DNA from 4 places in the Streptomyces sp. NPDC057136 genome. Region 1 is predicted to be linked to each of the others. Evidence: riboswitches for the same ligand, from Rfam matches in the RefSeq annotation. Region 1 holds a riboswitch; each other region holds the start of a gene.
What was found. A riboswitch is a leader RNA that binds a small molecule or an ion and turns the genes downstream of it on or off. The one in region 1 is predicted to bind cyclic di-AMP.
Positions count from the first base shown of each region.

Region 2: another riboswitch for cyclic di-AMP. It lies ahead of ACFT7S_RS13720 (M23 family metallopeptidase); the one in region 1 lies ahead of ACFT7S_RS17760 (peptidoglycan DD-metalloendopeptidase family protein).
Region 3: another riboswitch for cyclic di-AMP. It lies ahead of ACFT7S_RS31050 (M23 family metallopeptidase); the one in region 1 lies ahead of ACFT7S_RS17760 (peptidoglycan DD-metalloendopeptidase family protein).
Region 4: another riboswitch for cyclic di-AMP. It lies ahead of ACFT7S_RS11695 (C40 family peptidase); the one in region 1 lies ahead of ACFT7S_RS17760 (peptidoglycan DD-metalloendopeptidase family protein).

Region 1 is NZ_JBHUUV010000013.1:5,697-10,698, forward strand. It holds gene ACFT7S_RS17755 (alpha-galactosidase) at 1-2,094, shown strand, start outside; cyclic di-AMP (ydaO/yuaA leader) riboswitch at 2,383-2,541, shown strand; gene ACFT7S_RS17760 (peptidoglycan DD-metalloendopeptidase family protein) at 2,547-3,542, shown strand; gene ACFT7S_RS17765 (SGNH/GDSL hydrolase family protein) at 3,730-4,584, shown strand; gene ACFT7S_RS17770 (STM4011 family radical SAM protein) at 4,570-5,002, opposite strand, start outside.
Region 2 is NZ_JBHUUV010000009.1:15,896-20,897, reverse strand. It holds gene ACFT7S_RS13725 (PP2C family protein-serine/threonine phosphatase) at 1-487, shown strand, start outside; cyclic di-AMP (ydaO/yuaA leader) riboswitch at 772-925, shown strand; gene ACFT7S_RS13720 (M23 family metallopeptidase) at 937-1,980, shown strand; gene ACFT7S_RS13715 (aldo/keto reductase) at 2,144-3,088, shown strand; gene ACFT7S_RS13710 (PrsW family intramembrane metalloprotease) at 3,094-4,593, opposite strand; gene trmB (tRNA (guanosine(46)-N7)-methyltransferase TrmB) at 4,707-5,002, opposite strand, start outside.
Region 3 is NZ_JBHUUV010000035.1:34,797-39,798, reverse strand. It holds gene ACFT7S_RS31060 (M16 family metallopeptidase) at 1-571, shown strand, start outside; gene ACFT7S_RS31055 (M16 family metallopeptidase) at 598-1,980, shown strand; cyclic di-AMP (ydaO/yuaA leader) riboswitch at 2,202-2,369, shown strand; gene ACFT7S_RS31050 (M23 family metallopeptidase) at 2,382-3,185, shown strand; gene ACFT7S_RS31045 (GntR family transcriptional regulator) at 3,397-4,113, shown strand; gene ACFT7S_RS31040 (HPr family phosphocarrier protein) at 4,275-4,556, opposite strand; gene ACFT7S_RS31035 (GNAT family N-acetyltransferase) at 4,719-5,002, shown strand, end outside.
Region 4 is NZ_JBHUUV010000007.1:115,503-120,504, reverse strand. It holds gene ACFT7S_RS11705 (ATP-dependent Clp protease proteolytic subunit) at 1-581, shown strand, start outside; gene ACFT7S_RS11700 (hypothetical protein) at 589-897, shown strand; cyclic di-AMP (ydaO/yuaA leader) riboswitch at 1,249-1,434, shown strand; gene ACFT7S_RS11695 (C40 family peptidase) at 1,439-1,909, shown strand; gene ACFT7S_RS11690 (LysE family translocator) at 1,927-2,568, opposite strand; gene ACFT7S_RS11685 (LysR family transcriptional regulator) at 2,641-3,558, shown strand; gene ACFT7S_RS11680 (ATP-binding protein) at 3,577-4,008, opposite strand; gene ACFT7S_RS11675 (8-amino-7-oxononanoate synthase) at 4,210-5,002, opposite strand, start outside.

The sequences.
Region 1 (5,002 bases):
GAGACAGGCGACGAGGGCCGGACCTGGCTGCTCGGCGGAGCGACCGGAAGCTACGCGCTGCACCTCACGGACCGGGACGAACTGCTGCATCTGCACTGGGGCCCGCGCATCTCCCTGGCCGCGGCAGAGGCCCTGGCCGCCCTGCCCCCGGCCCCGGAGCGGCCCTTCGAGTCCTCGCTCGACGGCAGGGAGGAGTACCCCGTCGAGGGCGGGCCCCGGTTCGTCCGCCCGGCACTCTCAGTGCGGGGCGGCGGGGTCAGGGGCACGCAGTGGGTGTTCGCGGACGCTGTGGTGGAAGGGGACGAGCTCCGCCTCCGCTTCACCGACGCCGTACACGCTCTCTGCCTCACCCTGCACTACCGCATGCGGGACGACTCCGATGTGATCGAACGCTGGGCCACCGTCGCCCACACCGGCCGTGGCCGCCCGTCCCTGGAACTGCTCCGCGCCGACGCCGCCGCCTGGACACTGCCCGCCCGGGACGGCTGGCGACTGAGTCGGCTGCACGGCCGCTGGGCGGCGGAGTCGCGGCTCGTACGCGCGGAGCTCACGTACGGCGAACACATTCTCTCCAGCCGGCGCGGCCACACCGGGCACCAGCACCTTCCCTGGGTGGCCCTCGACGCGGACGGGGCAGCCACCGAGCAGCACGGCGAGGTGTACGGCTGCGCGCTCGGCTGGTCCGGTTCCTGGCGCATCGCGGTGCAGCAGCTCCCCGACGGCCTCGTGCAGATCACCGGCGGCGCGGGCCACGACGAGTCCGGACTGCTGCGCCTCGCCCCCGGTGAGTCGTACACCACACCGCTCTTCGCGGGCCTGTGGAGCGCCGGGGGCTTCGGCGGCGCGAGCCGGGCCTGGCACGCCTGGCAGCTGGCCCGGGTGATCCCCGATGCCGAGGCCCTGCGGCCGGTGCTCTACAACTCCTGGGAGGCGACCGGCTTCGACGTCTCCGAGCCGCAGCAGCGGGCGCTCGCCGAGCGGGCCGCCGGCCTGGGCGTCGAGCTGTTCGTCGTGGACGACGCGTGGTTCGGCCGGCGCACCAGCGACCGCGCCGGGCTCGGCGACTGGACACCGAACCCGGCGCGCTTTCCCGGCGGTCTGAAACCGCTCGCAGAGGAAGTGCACCGGCTCGGGATGCGGTTCGGCATCTGGGTCGAGCCGGAAATGGTCAACGCCGACAGCGATCTCTACCGCGCCCATCCGGAGTGGGTGCAGCACCATCCCGGACGGACCCGCACCGAATTCCGCAATCAGCTGGTGCTCAACCTGGCCAGGCCCGATGTGCGGGCGTACCTCTGGGAACAGCTGGACACCCTGCTTTCCGGCGCCCCCGTCGACTATGTGAAATGGGACTTCAACCGGTGTTTCACGGATGCGGGCTGGCCCGGCGAGGAGTATCCGCAGAAGCTGTGGGTCGAGCACGTGGAGGCCTTGTACGGGCTGCTCGACCAGCTGCGTGCGGCACATCCGGGCGTCGCCTTCGAGTCCTGCTCGGGCGGCGGAGGCCGGATCGATCTGGGCATCCTCTCCCGCACGGACCAGGTGTGGACGTCGGACAACACCGACCCGCTGGACCGGCTCGCCATCCAGGAGGGCTTCGGGCAGATCCATCCGGCGCGGGTGATGGCGGCCTGGGTGACGGACAGCCCGAACACCCAGCTCAACGGCCGGGTGAGCTCACTGGGATTCCGGTTCGTCAGTGCCATGGCCGGAGTGCTCGGCGTCGGCGGCGACCTCACCGAATGGAGCGAGGAGGAGCTGGCCGAGGCAAGGGGCTGGGTGGCGCTGTACAAGGAGATCCGACCGGTCGTGCAGCGGGGCGCGCTGTACCGGCTGCGGCCTCCACGCGGCGGGCTCAGTGCGGTCCAGTACGTGTACGGGCAGGACGTCGTCGTCCTCATGTACTTGGAGGCACAGAGGTACGGGGAGCGACCCCCTGCGCTTCGCCTGCGCGGGCTCGACCCCTCGGCGAGGTACATGTGCCTCGACACCGGTGCGGTGTACGAGGGTTCGGTGCTGCTCCATCAGGGTGTGGATACCGGGCTCCGGGGCGATCTCGACGCGAGGGTGCTGAGGCTCCGCCGTACGCCGTGATCGGGGCATGTCCGTATTGGTGCATTTAGCAGAACATGCCCTGCTTATGGGGGAGATGGTGGTCGACTGGTGAGCGGGATCATATCCGTGACGGTGCGTGGTGGCCCGGCCGACGGGCATTCCGCCCCCCGCACGGAATGCCAAGATCCGTAATCCACGCAGTGTGACCGGAAATCCGCGCCGGAATTGAATCTCGCATTCCGGTGCGTCGGACATGGCTTGTTCCGGCCGTCCTTACTCGCTTACGGTCACCGTCAATCCGGACGGACCGCCTAATCCTGCCGCCGCCCGGAATCCGCACCCACTCACGCGTGGCAGGAGCGGGGGACCCAGGTAAGCCGCTGGTCCGGAGCAATCCGGAACGGCTCGGGGTGAAGTCGCGCCAGCGCGACCGGGCATCTCCAGCCCGAACCCGACAGCTCACCTCGCAGGCGCCGGAGAGGAATTCCCCCATGCCCGCACAGGGTAAGCACCGTCGTCCGAAGTCCAGCCCGATCGCCCGCGGCATCTTCGCCGCCGGGACCGGCGGCGCAGTCCTCGCTCTTCCGCTGATCGGCGCCACCGGAGCGCACGCCGCGGAGCAGGCCGCGCCCGCCGCCAAGCCCGCGGCAGCCTCGGTCGCCGCTGCGCACACCGCGCCCGCCGCCGTGTCCAAGACCGCCCCGAAGACGTACTCCGTGGCCGCCGGCGACTATCTGTCGAAGATCGCCGCCGAGCAGAAGATCAAGGGCGGCTGGCAGAAGCTGTACAAGGACAACCGCGAGGTCGTCGGCGAGAACCCGGGCCTGATCTTCCCCGGCACCGAACTCACGCTCGGCGCCAAGGCGTCCGGCTCCGCCGAAGCCGCTGCTCCCAAGGCCGCTGCTCCCAAGGCCGCTGCTCCCAAGGCCGCTGCTCCCAAGGCCGCTGCCCCCAAGGCCACCGCTTCCAAGGCCGCGGCCCCGAAGGCGGACACGTCCTCCAACTCGGCCTCCTCCTCCGCCGAGTCGGCCGCCTCGACGAACACCAGCGCCGCCACCGGCGCCTCGGAGAGCAACAGCTCCGGCTGGACGACCCCCGTGGCCGACGCCACCGTCACCACGCCGTACCGCGCCTCCGGCTCGATGTGGTCCAGTGGCTACCACACCGGTGCGGACTTCCAGGCCGCCTCCGGCACCAGCGTCCGGGCCATCGGCCCCGGCACCGTGGTCTCGGCCGGCTGGAGCGGTTCGTACGGCAACGAGGTCGTCATCAAGCACGAGGACGGCATGTACTCCCAGTACGCCCACCAGACCTCGCTCAACGTGTCGGTCGGCGAGACCGTCACCGGCGGCCAGCAGATCGGCCTCTCCGGTTCCACCGGCAACTCGAGCGGCCCGCACCTCCACTTCGAGGTCCGCACCGGCCCGAGCTACGGCTCGGACGTCGACCCGGTCTCGTACCTGCGTCAGCACGGCGTCTCCATCTGAGACGAGCAGCAGTGAAGAAGGGCGGTGCGCCGGCGGCGCACCGCCCTTCTTCGCGTTCTCACCGGTTCTGCGGGGGCCGCCACTTATTCCGGCTTTACCAAAAACTGACCGGGTGGTCTATCTCACGACCCGTCAACCCCTTATTACGGTCGCGTAGGTCACATTCGTAGGTGCAGGATAAGTCCTTGTGGCAGACGATTCGAAACTCAATCAGCGCGGTCTCCAGGACGTCATGGGCGTCAAGAGCGTCATAGGGTCGTACGCGGCGATTGGCGACAGCTTCACCGAGGGCGTCGGCGACCCCGGCCCCGATGGAACCTTTGTCGGCTGGGCGGACCGGTTCGCTGTGCTGCTGGCGGATCAGCTCCCGGTATCCGACGAGGGGGCGGGCCTCACCGCATCGCGGCACGGCAATTTCCGGTACGCCAATCTCGCCGTACGCGGACGGCTCCTCGACCAGATCGTCGAGGAACAGGTCCCGCGAGCCAAGGAACTGGCACCCGACCTCGTGAGCTTCTGCGCGGGCGGCAACGACATCCTCCGGCCGGGCAGCGACCCCGACGACGTGGCCGAGCGCTTCGAGCGCGCCGTCGCCGAACTGGCCGGCGCGGTCGGCACCGTCATGATCACCACCGGCTTCGACCCCCGCCACATGCCGGTGCTGCGCCACCTCCGGGGCAAGATCGCCACCTACACCGCCCATGTGCGCTCCATCGCCGACCGCTACGACTGCCCGGTCCTCGACCTGTGGTCGCTGCGTTCCGTGCAGGACCGCCGGGCCTGGGACGACGACCGGCTGCATCTGTCGCCCGAGGGGCACACCAGGGTCGCGCTCCGCGCCGCCCAGGTCCTCGGCATCGAGGTGCCCGCCGACCCCGACCAGGCATGGCCGCCGCAGGCCCTGCGCCGCCCGCTCGACGACCGGCGCGACGACATCCACTGGGCCCGCGAGTATCTGGTCCCCTGGATCGGGCGACGGCTGCGCGGCGAATCGTCAGGCGACCACGTCGAGGCCAAGCGCCCGGACCTACTGCCGCTCTAGCGCACGCTCCAGAACAGGGAGAGCACGCCGGGACGGTATCCGTTCCAGTACGCCGCCCGCGAAGACGTCGTACAGCGGCAGCGTCTCCAGGTGCACATAGCCGATATGGCAGTCGCAGACGGCGAGGGGACAGCCGCGCGGGCCCAAGGACCTGCGGTAACTCCCGTCGTAGAGATTGCCGAGCTCCGCGCGGACGAAGTGGCACCGCCGCACCGTGCCGTCGCCGTCCACCGAGATGACCGACTCACCGGTCCGACAGGGCAGCCCGGCCGAGGTGTGGGGGTGCCGGCTGTACGGGAACAGGGGGTCCAGGGCCGTCCAGCGGCCCGCCTCCTCGTCCGTATAGGTGTGCCCTTCGGCGGCGTTGACCCAGAGATAGACCTCGTCGGACAGCGCCGCTCGCAGCCGCCGTGCCTCG
Region 2 (5,002 bases), on a different contig from region 1:
GCTCGATGCCATGGAAGGGTTCATCACCGCCGCACTCGCCGAGATCCCGCCCGGGGTCGGTCTGGTGCGGCTCGTCAACCGGGGGCACCCCGAACCGATCCTGCTGCACGCCGACGGAAGGCTGGACGTGCTCGTGTCGTCCTCGCCCGCGCTGCCGCTCGGGATGGATCTGGGTGTGTGGCCGGACCGGTCGGAGGAGTGGCCGCTGCCCGCGGGGACGACGCTGCTGATGTTCACCGACGGCCTCTCCGAGGCACGCGACGCGGCCGGGGCCTTCTACGATCCGGCTGCCCGGTTGCGGGGGCGGATCTTCCCCGGGCCCGAGGAGCTGCTGTCCGCGCTCACCGACGACGTACGCCTGCATACGGGCGGTCTGTCCACGGACGACATGGCGCTGCTCGCGGTCGGCCGGCCGGCGGAGGGGCAGCCCGAGCGGCGGCGGACCGTGAAGATCGTGGGCCGGGGAACCCCCGGGGGAGCGGAATGAGCCAGTCGGTGACGGGCCGTCGGCGGGCGCCGCGCGACCGGTGCTGCGGAGCGGGGCCACCGTCCGTAACCGAAGGGTGCCCCTCCGCATAACATTTGACGCAACGTCAGAAATCGGATGGCGGACGAGGGGTGTTCAACTCGCCCGATTGCACCCGGTTGTATCCCGGTAAGTCCAGGCCGAAGTCGCGAATGATCACTCGGAACAGCTTGGAATCGGACCCGTCCGTCTATTAACGTTCGATAACGCAGCGCGGTCGTCCCAGTCGTCGTAAGAGGCGGCACCGTGCGCGAGCGCCGAATTCCGCAAGGAAACCGGGGAACCACCTACATGGGGTGAATCGGGCCACCTGTGTCTCGCGAGAGGCAGAGCGGCCCGTAGGAGACCTTCCTGCTCCGAACCCGTCAGCTAACCCGGTAGGCGAGAAGGAAGGAAAGGAGTGCGCCCACGTGGCGTCCAACAAGCCTGCCCCCGAGGCCCCGTCACCCTTCGGCACCGATACTCTCGGTGCCCAGGACAGGACCTGGGAGGAATGGAATCCCACCGAGGAGTCCATCCGGCCCGTTCGCGGCAGGCATCGCGTAGCCAAGCAGCGCGGTCTCGCTCGTAGCTCCACCGTCCTCGGGGTCGGCGTCATCGCGGCAGTCGGTGCGGGTGGCATGGCCACCGCTCAGGGCAAGCCGCCGGTCTCCATCTCTCTTCCCGATTCCATCGCGGACAATCTGCCCGACGCCAAGTCCCTTCCCGGCGTCGGCTCTTTGATGTCCGACGACTCCGACGCGAAGGACACCGCCACGGTGGCCGCGTCGTCCCCGCTCACCACCGCCGGCATCACCACCGCGGAGGCCGAGCAGGGCACGACGGACGCCGGAGAGGCGCTGCGCACCCGCATCCTCCAGCAGGCCGAGCAGCAGCAGGCCAGCGCCGACGCCGAGGCCAGGGCCGCCGAGGAGAAGGCGGCAGCCGAGAAGGCCGCCGCCGAGGCCAGGGCCCAGCAGGACGTGGCCGAGGCCAAGGTCGCCGCCGAGAAGAAGGCGGCCGAAGAGGCAGCCGCGCGCAAGGCGGAGGCCGAGCGGCTCGCCAAGCTGGCCGCCAGCTTCACCCTGCCGGTCTCCTCGTACACGATCACCTCGACCTTCGGTCAGTCCGGCCCCATGTGGTCCTCCGGCTACCACACCGGCCTCGACTTCGCGGCGGGGGCGGGCACACCGATCAAGGCCGTGCACGGCGGGACCGTCACATCGGCCGGCTGGCACACTTCGTACGGCTACCACACCGTCATCGAGCTCGACGACGGTACCGAGGTCACGTACAGCCACCAGTCCTCGATGAACGTCACCGCGGGCCAGAAGGTCAACACCGGCGACGTCATCGGCCGCGTCGGCGCGACCGGCAATGCGAGCGGGGCCCACCTCCACCTGGAGGTCCACACCCCGGGCGGCTCGGGCATCGACCCGATGAGCTGGTTGCGCAGCAAGGGCCTCCCGGTCTGAGACCCGGCAGTTGAGACACCGCGTCCCGTTCCCCGGACGCACCTGAACCCCGGCAGCCCTGACGCACACCCCCCGACGTCAGGGCTGCCGGTTTGCCGTTTTTTGGGGCGCTTTCGCGCCGGGAAACGGAATAGCGCGGTTCGGTGACGGGGTTGAACCACCCATGACTTCTCTCCGTACGCTCGGCTCCTCCGGCCTTCAGGTCTTCCCCCTCGCCCTTGGTGGCAACGTTTTCGGCTGGACGGCCGACGAGACACAGTCCTTCGCCGTGCTGGACGCCTATGCCGCGGCGGGCGGCAACTTCATAGACACCGCCGACTCGTACTCGGCCTGGGTGCCGGGCAACGAGGGCGGCGAATCGGAGACCGTCGTCGGCAAGTGGCTCGCCTCGCGCGGCAACCGCTCCGAGATCGTCGTCGCCACGAAGGTCGGCGCCCACCCCTCGTACAGGGGGCTCTCCGCCACCACCATCAAGGGCGCGGCCGAGGAATCGCTGCGCCGGCTCGGCACCGACCACATCGACCTCTACTACACGCACTTCGACGACGAGACCGTCCCCGTCGAGGAGATCATCACCGCCCTCGACCAGCTGGTGAAGGACGGCAAGGTGCGCGAGATCGCCGCTTCCAACATCAGCCCCGAGCGGCTGCGGGCCTCGCTGGACTTCTCCGAGCGTGAGGGCCTGGCCCGTTACGTCGCACTGCAGCCGCACTACAACCTCGTCTCACGCGACACCTACGAGGGCGGGCTCCAGGACACGGCCGCCGCCGCCGGCCTCGCCGCCGTCCCGTACTTCGCACTGGCCTCTGGTTTCCTCACCGGCAAGTACCGCGCGGGCGCCACGGTCGACAGTCCGCGGGCCGACAAGGCGGGCCAGCACCTGGAGTCGGAGCGCGGGCAGAAGGTTCTCGCCGCGCTCGACAGCATCGCGACGGAGCGCGGAGCGGAGATCGCGACCGTCGCCCTGGCCTGGCTGGCCTCCCGTCCCACCGTGGTGGCACCGATCGCGTCGGCCCGTACGGTCGAGCAGGTGCCCGCGCTGGTCGCGGTCGCCGGCCTTCAGCTGACCGAGCAGGAGCAGGCGGCGCTGACGGAAGCCTCCGCCTGACGCACTCAACGCACCTGACGGCGAGGTGAGTCGTACGGGTGTGGGTGGTGCGGGTGTGAGTGGTACGGCGGCTGTTGGTACGCACGCTGCTGGTACGGCGGCTGTTGGTACGGGAATCCGGCGGGCGGGGCTGCCCGGTTCAGGTACGGGTTGTAGCCGCCGTACCACTGGTGCGGGGCCGGGAGCGGTGCCGACGGGCGCGATCCGAGCCGGCCCGCCGCGTACGTCAGGGCCGGGCCCGCGACCTCCCTGCGCTCCCAGAGGTGGTGCAGCAGCTCCTGCTCCCGTACGGCGAAGTCCGGGCCCACCGCACCGCGGCGGGCCCTTCGCCGCAGCACGGCCAGCGACGTCGCGAACGACTCGTACTCGGCCACCGAGCGGGCCGCGGCCCTGCCGCCCGCCCGGCCCGCGCCGCTGTTCCAGTGCCGGGCCACATCGCGGGCCATTCCGCGGGCCCGCATCGAGGAGAGCGCCGACGGCTCGGCGGGAGACAGCCAGCCGGCCGCCGCATACGCCGGCAGCTCGGCGGCGAGGGTGCGCAGCTCGCGCTGGCGCGACCAGATCGCCAGCCAGGTCACCAGGGCGAACGCCGGGACCATGAACGCCCCGTACACCGCGAAGAATCCGTACCGGCCGAAGGTCGACGAGCCGTTCCACAGTGCGTGCATGCCCATGGCGAGGGCGAGTCCCAGCAGCGGGACCGCGATCCGGCGGGCGCGGTGGCGCCGCGCGCTGAGCGCGGCGATCCCGAAGCCGATGCCGGTGAGCACGGTGAACAGGGGATGCGCGAACGGCGACATCACCACACGCACGAAGAACGTCCCGGCCGTCACCGAACCCAGGCCCGCGCTGCCCAACTGCTGGTCCTCGCCGAAGGCGTTGCCCAGATAGAGGATGTTCTCGGTGAACGCGAAGCCGGTCGCGGTGAAACCGGCGACCACGATCCCGTCGACGATGCCGCTGAACTCCCGTCTCCGGAAGAGGAAGATCAGCAGGACCGCGGCGGCCTTCGCGCTCTCCTCGACGACCGGCGCTATCACCGTGGCACCGAGGGTGTCGGCGCTCGACGGGTCCGCGGTCGCCGTGGCTATCCAGCGGGCCGCGAACGTGTTCGCGGTGATCGCGACCAGCGCGGCGGCGCACGCACCCCAGGCGAAGGAGAACAGCAGACTCCGCCAGGGGCCCGGCTCGACCCGGTCCAGCCAGCGGAACGCCGCCATCAGCAGCGGCACGGGCAGTACGGCGAGCCCGAGCCCGACGAGGAAGCCCTCCGTGCCGGTCTGCTCGCGGACCAGGGACAGGATGAGCAGCCCGCAGAGCGCCAGTACGGAGATCACCGCTCCGGCACGGAACGCCTTGCTGCGCCACACCATGCCGACGCGGCGCGGGCGGTAACGCCACTGGCCGCGCTCCGGTACGGCGCCCAGGATCTCGCCGAGCCGTTGCTCCTCGAGAACCGGGACGGCCGGCTGCGGCTGCTGGTGCTGCGTGGACCACTCGGACACCCGATGACCCTAACGAGGGGGACTGACACCTGACCATGGCGCGAGGGGCGCGTGGCCGAGACCGGTTGTGTGCGGCGGCCGAAAGGCCGGCACGCGGGCACCGGCCGTCGCGCTCAGACGCGGGCGAAGAGCAGGTCGTGCACGACGTGCCCCTTGTCCAGGCCCTGGCCCTCGAACCGGGTCAGGGGCCGGAACGCGGGCCGTGGCGCGTACCCGCCGTCCGCCTGGGTGTTCGCGAAGCGGGGGTGCGCGGTGAGCACCTCAAGCATCTGCTCCGCGTACGGCTCCCAGTCGGTCGCGCAGTGGATCACGGCGCCCGGCTTCATCCGCTGGGCCACCAGGTCGAGGAACTCCGGCTGGATCAGCCGCCGCTTGTGGTGGCGGCTCTTGGGCCAGGGGTCCGGGAAGT
Region 3 (5,002 bases), on a different contig from region 1:
GGCCGCCTACCGGCTGCCGCACGACGGCACCCGGGAGTGCGACGCGGCGGATCTGGCGCTGACCGTGCTCGGCGGCGGCGAGTCCTCCCGGCTGCACAACCGGCTGGTCCGCCGCGACCGTACGGCGGTGGCGGCCGGGTTCGGGCTGCTGAGGCTGTCCGGGGCGCCTTCGCTCGGCTGGCTGGACGTCAAGACGTCCGGCGGGGTCGAGGTGCCGGAGATCGAGGCCGCGGTCGACGAGGAGCTGGCCAGGTTCGCAGCCGAGGGCCCCACGCCCGAGGAAATGGAGCGGGCCCAGGCGCAGTTGGAGCGCGAGTGGCTGGACCGGCTCGGTACGGTCGAGGGCCGCGCCGATGAACTGTGCCGGTACGCCGTGCTGTTCGGCGACCCGCAGCTGGCCCTGACGGCCGTGCAGCGGGTGCTCGACGTCACTGCGGAGGAGGTCCAGGCGGCCGCCAAGGCCTGCCTGCGCCCCGACAACCGCGCGGTCCTGGTCTACGAACCGGTCGAAGCGCCGGCCGACGCCGATGCCGAAGCCGGCACCGACACGCAGGAAGGGGCGGAGCAGTGAGCGACGCCGCTGTGACTGGAGTAGCGATGGAGTACCACCCGCAGCCGACCGCGGGCGTGGCCAGGCCCTGGGCCTTCCCCGCACCTGAGCGTGGCGCCCTGCCCAACGGCCTCACCGTGCTGCGCTGTCACCGCCCCGGCCAGCAGGTGGTCGCGGTGGAGATCTTCCTGGACGCGCCGCTGGACGCGGAGCCCGAGGGCCTCGACGGTGTGGCCACGATCATGGCGCGCGCCCTGTCCGAGGGCACGGACAAGCGCTCCGCCGAGGAGTTCGCCGCCGAGCTGGAGCGCTGCGGCGCGACTCTCGACGCGCACGCCGACCACCCCGGTCTCCGGGTCTCGCTGGAGGTCCCGGTCTCCCGGCTGACCAAGGCGCTCGGGCTGGTCGCCGAAGCGCTGCGGGCGCCCGCCTTCTCCGAGAGCGAGATCGAGCGTCTGGTGGGCAACCGCCTCGACGAGATCCCGCACGAGCAGGCCAACCCCGCCCGCCGGGCGGCCAAGCAGCTCTCCAAGGAGCTCTTCCCCGCCACGGCGCGGATGTCGCGTCCGCGGCAGGGCACCGAGGAGACGGTGGCGCGGATCGACGCAGCGGCCGTGCGCGCCTTCTACGACGCACACGTCCGTCCGTCCACCGCGACGGCGGTCGTCGTCGGCGACCTCACCGGGGTCGACGTGGACGCGCTCCTCGCCGACACCGTCGGTGACTGGTCGGGCAACTCCGCCGAGCCCCGCCCGGTCCCGCCCATCACCGCCGACGACCGCGGCCGCGTGGTGATCGTGGACCGTCCCGGAGCGGTGCAGACGCAGCTGCTGATCGGCCGCATCGGCGCCGACCGGCACGACAGCGTCTGGCCGGCCCAGGTCCTCGGCACGTACTGCCTGGGCGGCACCCTCACCTCGCGGCTGGACCGCGTGCTGCGCGAGGAGAAGGGCTACACCTACGGCGTACGCGCCTTCGGGCAGGTGCTGCGCTCGACGGCTCCCGGCTCCTCGTCCGGGCGCACCGGAGCGGCGATGCTCGCCATCAGCGGCTCGGTGGACACGGAGTCCACGGGGCCGGCGCTGGACGACCTCTGGAAGGTGTTGCGGACGCTGGCGGCCGACGGGCTCACCGACGCCGAGCGCGAGACGGCCGTGCAGAACCTCGTGGGCGTCGCCCCGCTGAAGTTCGAGACGGCGGCCTCCGTGGCGGGCACCCTCGCCGACCAGGTCGAGCAGCACCTCCCGGACGACTACCAGGCCCAGCTGTACGCGCGGCTGGCCGAGACGGGCACGGTCGAGGCGACGGCCGCGGTGGTCAACGCGTTCCCGGTGGACCGGCTGGTCACGGTGCTCGTCGGTGACGCCTCCCAGATCGCGGACCCCGTCCGCGCACTGGGAATCGGCGAGGTGTCGGTCGTCAGCGGCTGACGAGCGGTCTGCTCTCCGACGTACTCACAAATGCACACAAAGAGGACCCCGATGGGCAAGTTCCCCTCGGGGTCCTTCCCTTTTGTCCGACTTTGATGCGGAGGTTACCTGTCTGCCCTGTGGGATGTACTACAAATCAGCCTGTCCGTTTGGTGATTGAAAGTGACCCCGTTTAGCGTCGGCTCGGCTGTCCGTCATGTGTATGCCGCATCCGTGGCGCCGGGCAGCCATCGCCGAGTCCCCGTCAGGCGCGAGCCTGGGGAGCCGGGGACCCATGAAGTCCCTGGGGTGAATCGGACGTCTGCGCTCCTTCGGGGCGGAGAGGCCCGTAGGAGACCTTCCTGCTCCGAACCCGTCAGCTAACCCGGTAGGCGAGAAGGAAGGAAAGGATCAGCCCCTCCATGGCGTTCACCCGTGCCACCGGGAAGCACCGTGCTCCGAGCCGCCTGACGCGCAAGAGTGCTCGGGTCGCCGGCATCGCGGCTCTGGCCACCACAGGCGTCATCGGCGGGATGGCCTCTCCGGCCCTCGCCGCCGACGAGGCCCGTACCGTCAGCGACACCGGCCTGACCCAGGCGGTTGCCATCGACGGCACCCTTGCCGACCAGATCGCCGCCCAGGCCGAGGCCCAGGAGCAGCAGGCCGAGGCCGCCGCGAAGGCCAAGGCTGTCGCCGAGGCCAAGGCCAAGGCGGAAGCCAGGGCGAAGGCGGAAGCGAAGCGCAAGGCGGAGGCCCGCGCCAAGGAGATCCGTGAGGCCGAGGCCCGCGCCGCCCGCGCGGCCGAGCGCAAGCGGCTGAACTCCTTCCACCTCCCGGTCGCCGGTTCGTTCGTCACCACCGGCTACAAGTCCAGCGGCTCCCTGTGGTCCTCGGGCAGCCACTCGGGTGTCGACTTCCGCGCCGCGTCCGGCTCCTCCGTCGTCGCCGTCGGTGCAGGCACGGTCGTCGAGGCCGGCTGGGGCGGGGCGTACGGCAACAACATCGTGCTCCGGATGACGGACGGCACGTACACCCAGTACGGCCACCTCTCCTCGATCGGTGTCTCCGTCGGTCAGAGCGTCACCTCCGGGCAGCAGATAGGCATCTCCGGCTCGACCGGCAACTCCACCGGACCGCACCTGCACTTCGAGGCCCGGACCAGCCCCGAGTACGGCTCCGACATGGACCCCGTCGCGTACCTGCGCTCGCACGGTCTGAACGTCTGACCACGCGTCGCACCACAGCGCTTCCCGAAGGCCTCGGCTCCCCGCCGGGGCCTTCGGCGTATCGCCCGGAGTCTGTCCGCCGAAGCCTTCCGTGGCCAGAAGATATCCCTGGATTCCGCTCTGCCGTCGGAAATTCGGGCTCATTGCAATAGAGTCGCAGAACAGGCGTCGATCGGCCGCGTTTCGCGGGGATTAAGGCGGAGGTTCGGATATGCGCATTCCCGCGCATTCGGTATGCACGGCAATCCGTGACGACATCGTCTCCGGTGTCTTCGATCGCGGCAGCCGCCTCACCGAGGAGTTGCTCGCGCGTCGATACGGGGTCTCGCGCGTCCCGGTGCGCGAGGCCCTGCGCACGCTGGAGTCCGAGGGGTTCGTCGTCACGAGGCGCCATGCCGGCGCGTGCGTGGCCGAGCCCACCGAGCAGGAGGCCGCCGACCTCCTGGAGGTTCGGATGCTGCTGGAGCCGCTCGGCGCGGCGCGGGCCGCGCAGCGGCGCACCGAGGCGCACCTCAAGGTGCTGCGCGGCCTGGTCAGGCTGGGCCAGGAGCGGGTGCGGCGGGGCGAGGGCGAGGATCTGCGCTCCCTGGGCGGCTGGTTCCACGAGACGCTCGCGCAGGCGTCGGGCAGCCCCGGCCTCATCGCGCTGCTCACCCAGCTCAGGCACAAGATCACCTGGATGTACGCGGTCGAGCAGCCCGTACGGCCCGCGGAGTCCTGGGCCGAGCACGGGGCGATCGTGGACGCGGTCGCCCGCGGTGACGCGGACCGGGCCAGGGCGCTGGCCGTCCAGCACGCCGAGCGTGCGGTCGCGGCCCATCGGCTGCGCCGTCCGGACGCCCGCCCCGACCGGCCGGGACGCAGTCCAGTGCCGTCCCGGGTGAGCACTTCGCAACACGCCGTAAACATCGCGGGCGTCCGTCATTAACAATTACGCCGTATACAAAGAAGGTAATTCCGCAGGGCTTTCTTTGTGCTGCCTGAATTGAAGTCGGTCCGGCGCCTTTTCGGAAACGAAAAAGTCGCGGCACCCGTTCAGGGGTGCCGCGACTCGGTCGCAGAATTGATTCCGGTCGGATCCGACCGGAATCAGACCGTCTCCGGAAGCTCCTCGAGCCCCTCGGTGACCAGCTTGGCCAGGCGGTCAAGGGCGACTTCGGCGTTGTCCGCCTCGGATGCGAGCACGATCTCCTCGCCGCCGGTGGCGCCCAGGCCGAGCACCGCGAGCATCGACGCGGCGTTCACCGGGTTGCCGTCGGCCTTGGCGATCGTCACAGGGACGCCGGAGGCCGTGGCGGCACGGACGAAGATGGAAGCGGGGCGGGCGTGCAGGCCCTCGGCCCAACCGACGTTGACGCGGCGCTCAGCCATGGTTCTGCCCTTCACGAATCAATGGTTGTCTAGACCAGTCTCTCATGCAGTGCGCACTGCTGTGCCCGGTCCAGGGCCCGGCCGCGGCGGCCGGTCGAGCACCCTCAGACTGCCCCGGCCCCGATCCCTCCGCGACCGGTGCGTCAGCCGTAGGCTTTGCCCATGCAGCCCACGCCGGAGCAGAGTCCGCATCACGCGTACCCCGACCACTGGGAAGCGGACGTGGTGCTCCGCGACGGTGGCACCGCGCGCATCAGGCCGATCACGACCGACGACGCCGAGCGGCTGGTCAGCTTCTACGAGCAGGTCTCCGACGAGTCGAAGTACTACCGCTTCTTCGCTCCGTACCCGCGTCTCTCCGCCAAGGACGTGCACCGCTTCACCCATCACGACTACGTCGACCGGGTCGGTCTCGCCGTCACGACCGGCGGCGAGTTCATCGCCAC
Region 4 (5,002 bases), on a different contig from region 1:
CCGGAACCCGGACCCTCGACCCGTACTCGAAGCTGCTGTCCGAGCGGATCGTCTTCCTGGGCACGCCCGTGGACGACACCGCGACGACCGACCTCATCGCTCAGTTCATGTACCTGGAGCACGCGGAGCCCGACCGGCCGATCTCGCTGTACATCAACTCCCCCGGCGGCTCGTTCACCGCCATGGCCGCGATCTACGACACGATGCAGTTCCTCACCTGCGAGGTGGAGACCTTCTGCCTCGGCCAGGCCGGCTCCTCCGCGGCCGTCCTGCTCGCGGCCGGCGCGCCGGGCCGGCGACATGCCCTGCCCGGCGCCCGGGTAGTCATTCAGCAGCCCTCCCTGCCCGAGGCCGTGCGGGGCCAGCCCTCCGATCTGGAGATCGAGGCACGGGAGTTGATGCGCGTGCGCGAGATGCTCACGGGAATGCTGGTCCGGCACACCGGCCGGTCCGCGGAGCAAGTCACCGCCGACCTCGACCGGGACACCATCCTCGACGCCACGGCCGCCAAGGCGTACGGGATGGTGGACCACGTCATGGAGAAGCGCAGTCCGTCCCAGCCGCCGCACCCCGCGAGGTGAACCGCCGATGCTGCCACCGGAGTTCCCGCCGCTCCCCGCACTGACCCGTGCCGAGGGGGAGTTCATCGACTGCTACCTGGAAGTGCTCGACCAAGTGGGCCGGATCAACCCGGCCCGCGGCAGCGACACCTACAGCGCGCTCCGGGCTGCGCAGGCGCTGGCCTCCCGGGCGGGAGCGCTGCGTGACGCCCTCGTCTCCATGCACGAGCGGGGCGAAACGCAGATCCATGCGGGCACCCTGGCGCGGGCGTTGCGGGTGCTCGACGGGGAGCGGCGCGCGGAGCGGGTCACCGTACCGCCCGTCGGCACGAGTTGATCAACTGCTTCCCCGACTCCCCTTCCCGACCGGCTCTTCGCGCACACTCTCCCGACACGCCCGGCACTCGGAGCGAATTCCCTCGCTCGTTCGGCGTAGACCGTTCCCCTTTCGAGGGACAGCTCAACTTGTGCAATGCGTGCGGGCCGTGAGCGGAATTCAGCGCTCCGCCGCTGGTACGAGGCCGGTCGGGAAGCTCGCCTCCCGACTCAAATCCACCCTGTCCACCCAAATGGATCATTCGTGACGAGCCTCACATAACACCGATTCAACTCAGAAAACAGACACCGAGTGAGTCAAGATCCCTGGGACGACAAGCCCCCGCCACCGCGGCGGGGCGGTCCGGGCGGACGCCGAGTCCTGCCGCTGTCCGGATGACTGGTCGACAGGAGTGGATCGGCAGGAGTGGAGGACCCGAGCACAACGGGTCGACCGGGTGACCGGCCGTCCCTCGGGGTGAAGCCGCCATGTGCGGCCGGGCAACTTCGCCAGCCCGAACCCGACAGGTCATCCTTCACAGGCGGCTGACGAAGGGTTGCGCATGTCTGCGCAGGTTCGTGTCCCGTCACTTCTCGCCCGAGCCGGTACGGCCTCGGCACTCACTCTCGCCATCGGCACCACCATGCTGGCCCCGGGCATCGTGAACGATGCCGAGGCCGCCACCCATTCGACGAAGGCGCTCAGCATCGCCGCCTCGAAGAAGGGTTCGCCCTACCAATACGGTGCCGCAGGCCCCCGCCGGTTCGACTGTTCGGGGCTGACGCTGTACTCGTTCAAGAGGGTGGGCAAGAAACTTCCCCGCACGGCCCAGCAGCAGTACAACAAGACCCGCCACATCTCCTCGTCGCAGCGTAAACGCGGCGATCTGGTCTTCTTCCACTACGGCCGCAGCGTCTACCACGTGGGCATTTACGCCGGCCGCGGCCGGATCTGGCACTCCCCGAAGTCCGGCTCCGTCGTGCGCCTGGAGCGAATCTGGTCCAAGAGCGTCTGGTACGGGCGGGTGCGCTGACCGGCGCCCCTGCTGTCTCAGTGCAGCAGGGGCCCGCCCACCAGCACGAGCCCGAGCGCGGTGAGCGCCGCGCCACTGCCGCCCTCGATCGCCCTGGCGGTACGCGGCCGACGCAGCCACCGGCCGAGCCGGTCCACGAGCAGGGCCACGGCCGGGAACCAGATGAGCGCCAGCAGCACGACGACCGCGGCGAGAAGCAGTGTCCTCGGCAAGGGCGGCCGGCCGTCCGGAACGAACTGGGGCAGCAGGCTGAGGAAGAGGACGGGCGCCTTGGGGTTCAGGGCATTGGTGAGGAACCCCTGACGCAGCGAGCGCCCGAGCGCTTCGGGTGTCTCCCGCGGTGCCGTGTCCTGATCCGCTCCGGCCGTCGCCGGGCGCCGCCGTATCGCGTACAGCGCGCTGAGTCCTAGGTAGAGCACGTACGCGCCGCCGAGCAGCTGGACGGTGCGGAAGAGCACGGGCATCGTCACCAGCACCGCGGCGAGGCCCGCCACGGCGAGCGCGGTGTGCACCAGCAGACCCCCGGCGACTCCCAGCGCGGTGGCCACCCCGGCCCTGCGCGAGGCCAGGGCATTGCGTACGACCACGGTGAAGTCGGCGCCCGGCAGCGCCACCATTCCCGCGGCGACTCCGGTGAAGGCCAGCAGTTGTGCGTCCATGGGTACACCATGGACGCACCGAGCCCTTAGCGTGTACTTGCAATCTTCTGGGTCTGCCAAAAGGAATGCTTAATGTACGACCCGACGCGCCTGGCGGCGCTGGTGGCGGTCGCCGAGGCGGGTTCGATCACGCGTGCCGCAGCCCGTCTGGGCTACACGGCCCCCGCACTCTCCCAGCAGCTGGCCAAACTGGAGCGGGAGGCCGGTGCGGAGCTGTTGGTACGCCACCACCGCGGCGCACGGCTCACGGCGGCGGGTGAGCTGCTGGCCGGACGGGCTCGGAGGGTGCTGGACGAGATGAACCAGGCCCGCCACGAGCTGGCGCGGCTTGCCGGGCTGTCGGGCGGGCGGCTGAGGGTCGCCACCTTCACCACGGCCGGCATTCATCTGCTGCCTCCGGTCCTGAGCGCGTTCCGGCGGGCCCATCCGGACGTCGAGCTGACCGTCACGGATCTGGAGCCGCCAGGCGGGGTCGCCGCCGTGGCCTCGGGCGAGGTGGATCTCGCGCTGACGCACGCGTATGAGCCGGCTGTCGCCGATCCGCCGCCTGCGGGGGTCACCGTCGAGCCGCTGCTGGTCGAGGAGCTGGTCCTGATCACCGCCGTCGGGCAGGTCCTCTCGGAGGGCACGGGGCGGCTGCCGGTCACGGAGCTCGCCGGCCGTCCCCTGATCAGCAGTGCGCCGACGCATCCGCCCCGGCGCGGTGTGGAGAGGGCCCTGGCCGAGGCGGGGGCGACGCCGGCCGTGGTCTGCGAGTCCCCCGGCTACGCGCTGGTGTGCGCACTGGTCAGTGCGGGGCTCGGGGCGGCCGTGGTGCCGGAGATGGTCGCCGCGATGTCACCGACGCCGCTGGCGGTGCGGCGGCTCGACCCCGCCGCCTTCCGGCGGACCATTTCGGTGGTGCACCGCGGTGACCGGGCGACCGCGGCGGCAGCGACCCTGACGGCGCTGTTGCGCAGCGGCTTCGGCCGCGCGGCCGCTGGGCAGTGATGGACCGTTTCGGCGGGGTCAGCTCTGGACAGGGACGGTCCACGGCAACGCGATCGAGACGGTCTTGCCCCCGTCGGCCGTGGGGCTGACGGTGAGCCGCCCGCCGCACTCCTTGGCCAGACAGCGGATGATGACCATGCCGCGCCCGTTGTCCTGCTGGACGGCCGCGGGCAGCCGCCGGGGCCAGCGGGGGTGACTGTCCGTCACCCCGACGTACAGCTCCTCGTCCCGGTCCAGCCGGAGGTCCACGGTGAAGGTGGGCGACTGGCCGAGGGTGTGCTGGACGGCGTTGGTGGCCAGTTCGGAAACGATCAGACGGATGCTGTCGGCGATCTCGGCGTCGTCCGGGAGGCCCCACTCGGTGAGGACCCGGGCCACATATCTGCGCGCCGAGGACACCGAGACCGGATCGCTCGGCAGAGTGACGGATGCTTCTTGCTGGTCTGCCATGCGGCGCCGTCCCTTCCCGGCCCGGCCGATCGAGATCGGCCGGGGTTGTGCTTCGCGCCAGATTGACACTGATGCTGCCCTCTGTAACGACGATGCACCAAGATATGCATATACCTGTCGCCCAAAGCGGTGAACTCTGCCACGGAAGACTGCATGGGGGCGACGCCCCGGAACCCGTACCGGAGGACGGCGATCGACCCCTCAGCCGACCTGGGCCGACGCCCCTTCGGGAGCGGTCCGTACGATCGTGTCCACCGCGGCCGAGACCTGCTCCGGCGTCAGATCGGCCCGCGCGGTCAGCCGCAGCCGCGAGATCCCGTCCGGTACCGACGGCGGCCGGAAGCAGCCCACCGCGATTCCAGCCGCGCGGCAGTCGGCCGCCCAGCGCACCGCCGAGTCCGCGGACGGCGCCCGGACGGCGACCACCGCGGCGTCGGGGCGGGCTGCCGTGAGCCCGGCCGCGGTCAGCCGTTCGTACAGGGCCGTGGCCACCGCACGGGCGCGGTCCGCCCTCTCCGGTTCGCGCCTCAGCAGGTCCAGTGCGCCCAGGGCCCCGCCGGCCGCCGCCGGGGCGAGTCCGGTGTCGAAGATGAATGTGCGGGCCGTGTTGACCAGGTGGTCGATGACCCGGGCCGGTCCGAGGACCGCACCGCCCTGGCTGCCCAGCGACTTGGACAGGGTGAGCGTGGCGACGATCCCCTCGCCGCCCGCGAGCCCGACGGCGGCGAGCGCGCCGCGCCCGCCTTCCCCGAGGACGCCCAGCCCATGCGCGTCGTCGACCAGCAGTGCGGCGCCCTCGGCCCGGCACGCGTCGGCGAGTTCCGTCAGCGGAGCGGCGTCGCCGTCCACCGAGAAGACCGAGTCGGTCACCGCCAGGGCCCGTCCGTCGTGCGCGTGCAGGGCCTTGCGTACGGCGTCGGGCTCCGCGTGCGGCACCACGGCCGTCGCGGCCCGGGAGAGCCGGCATCCGTCGACGATCGAGGCGTGGTTGCCG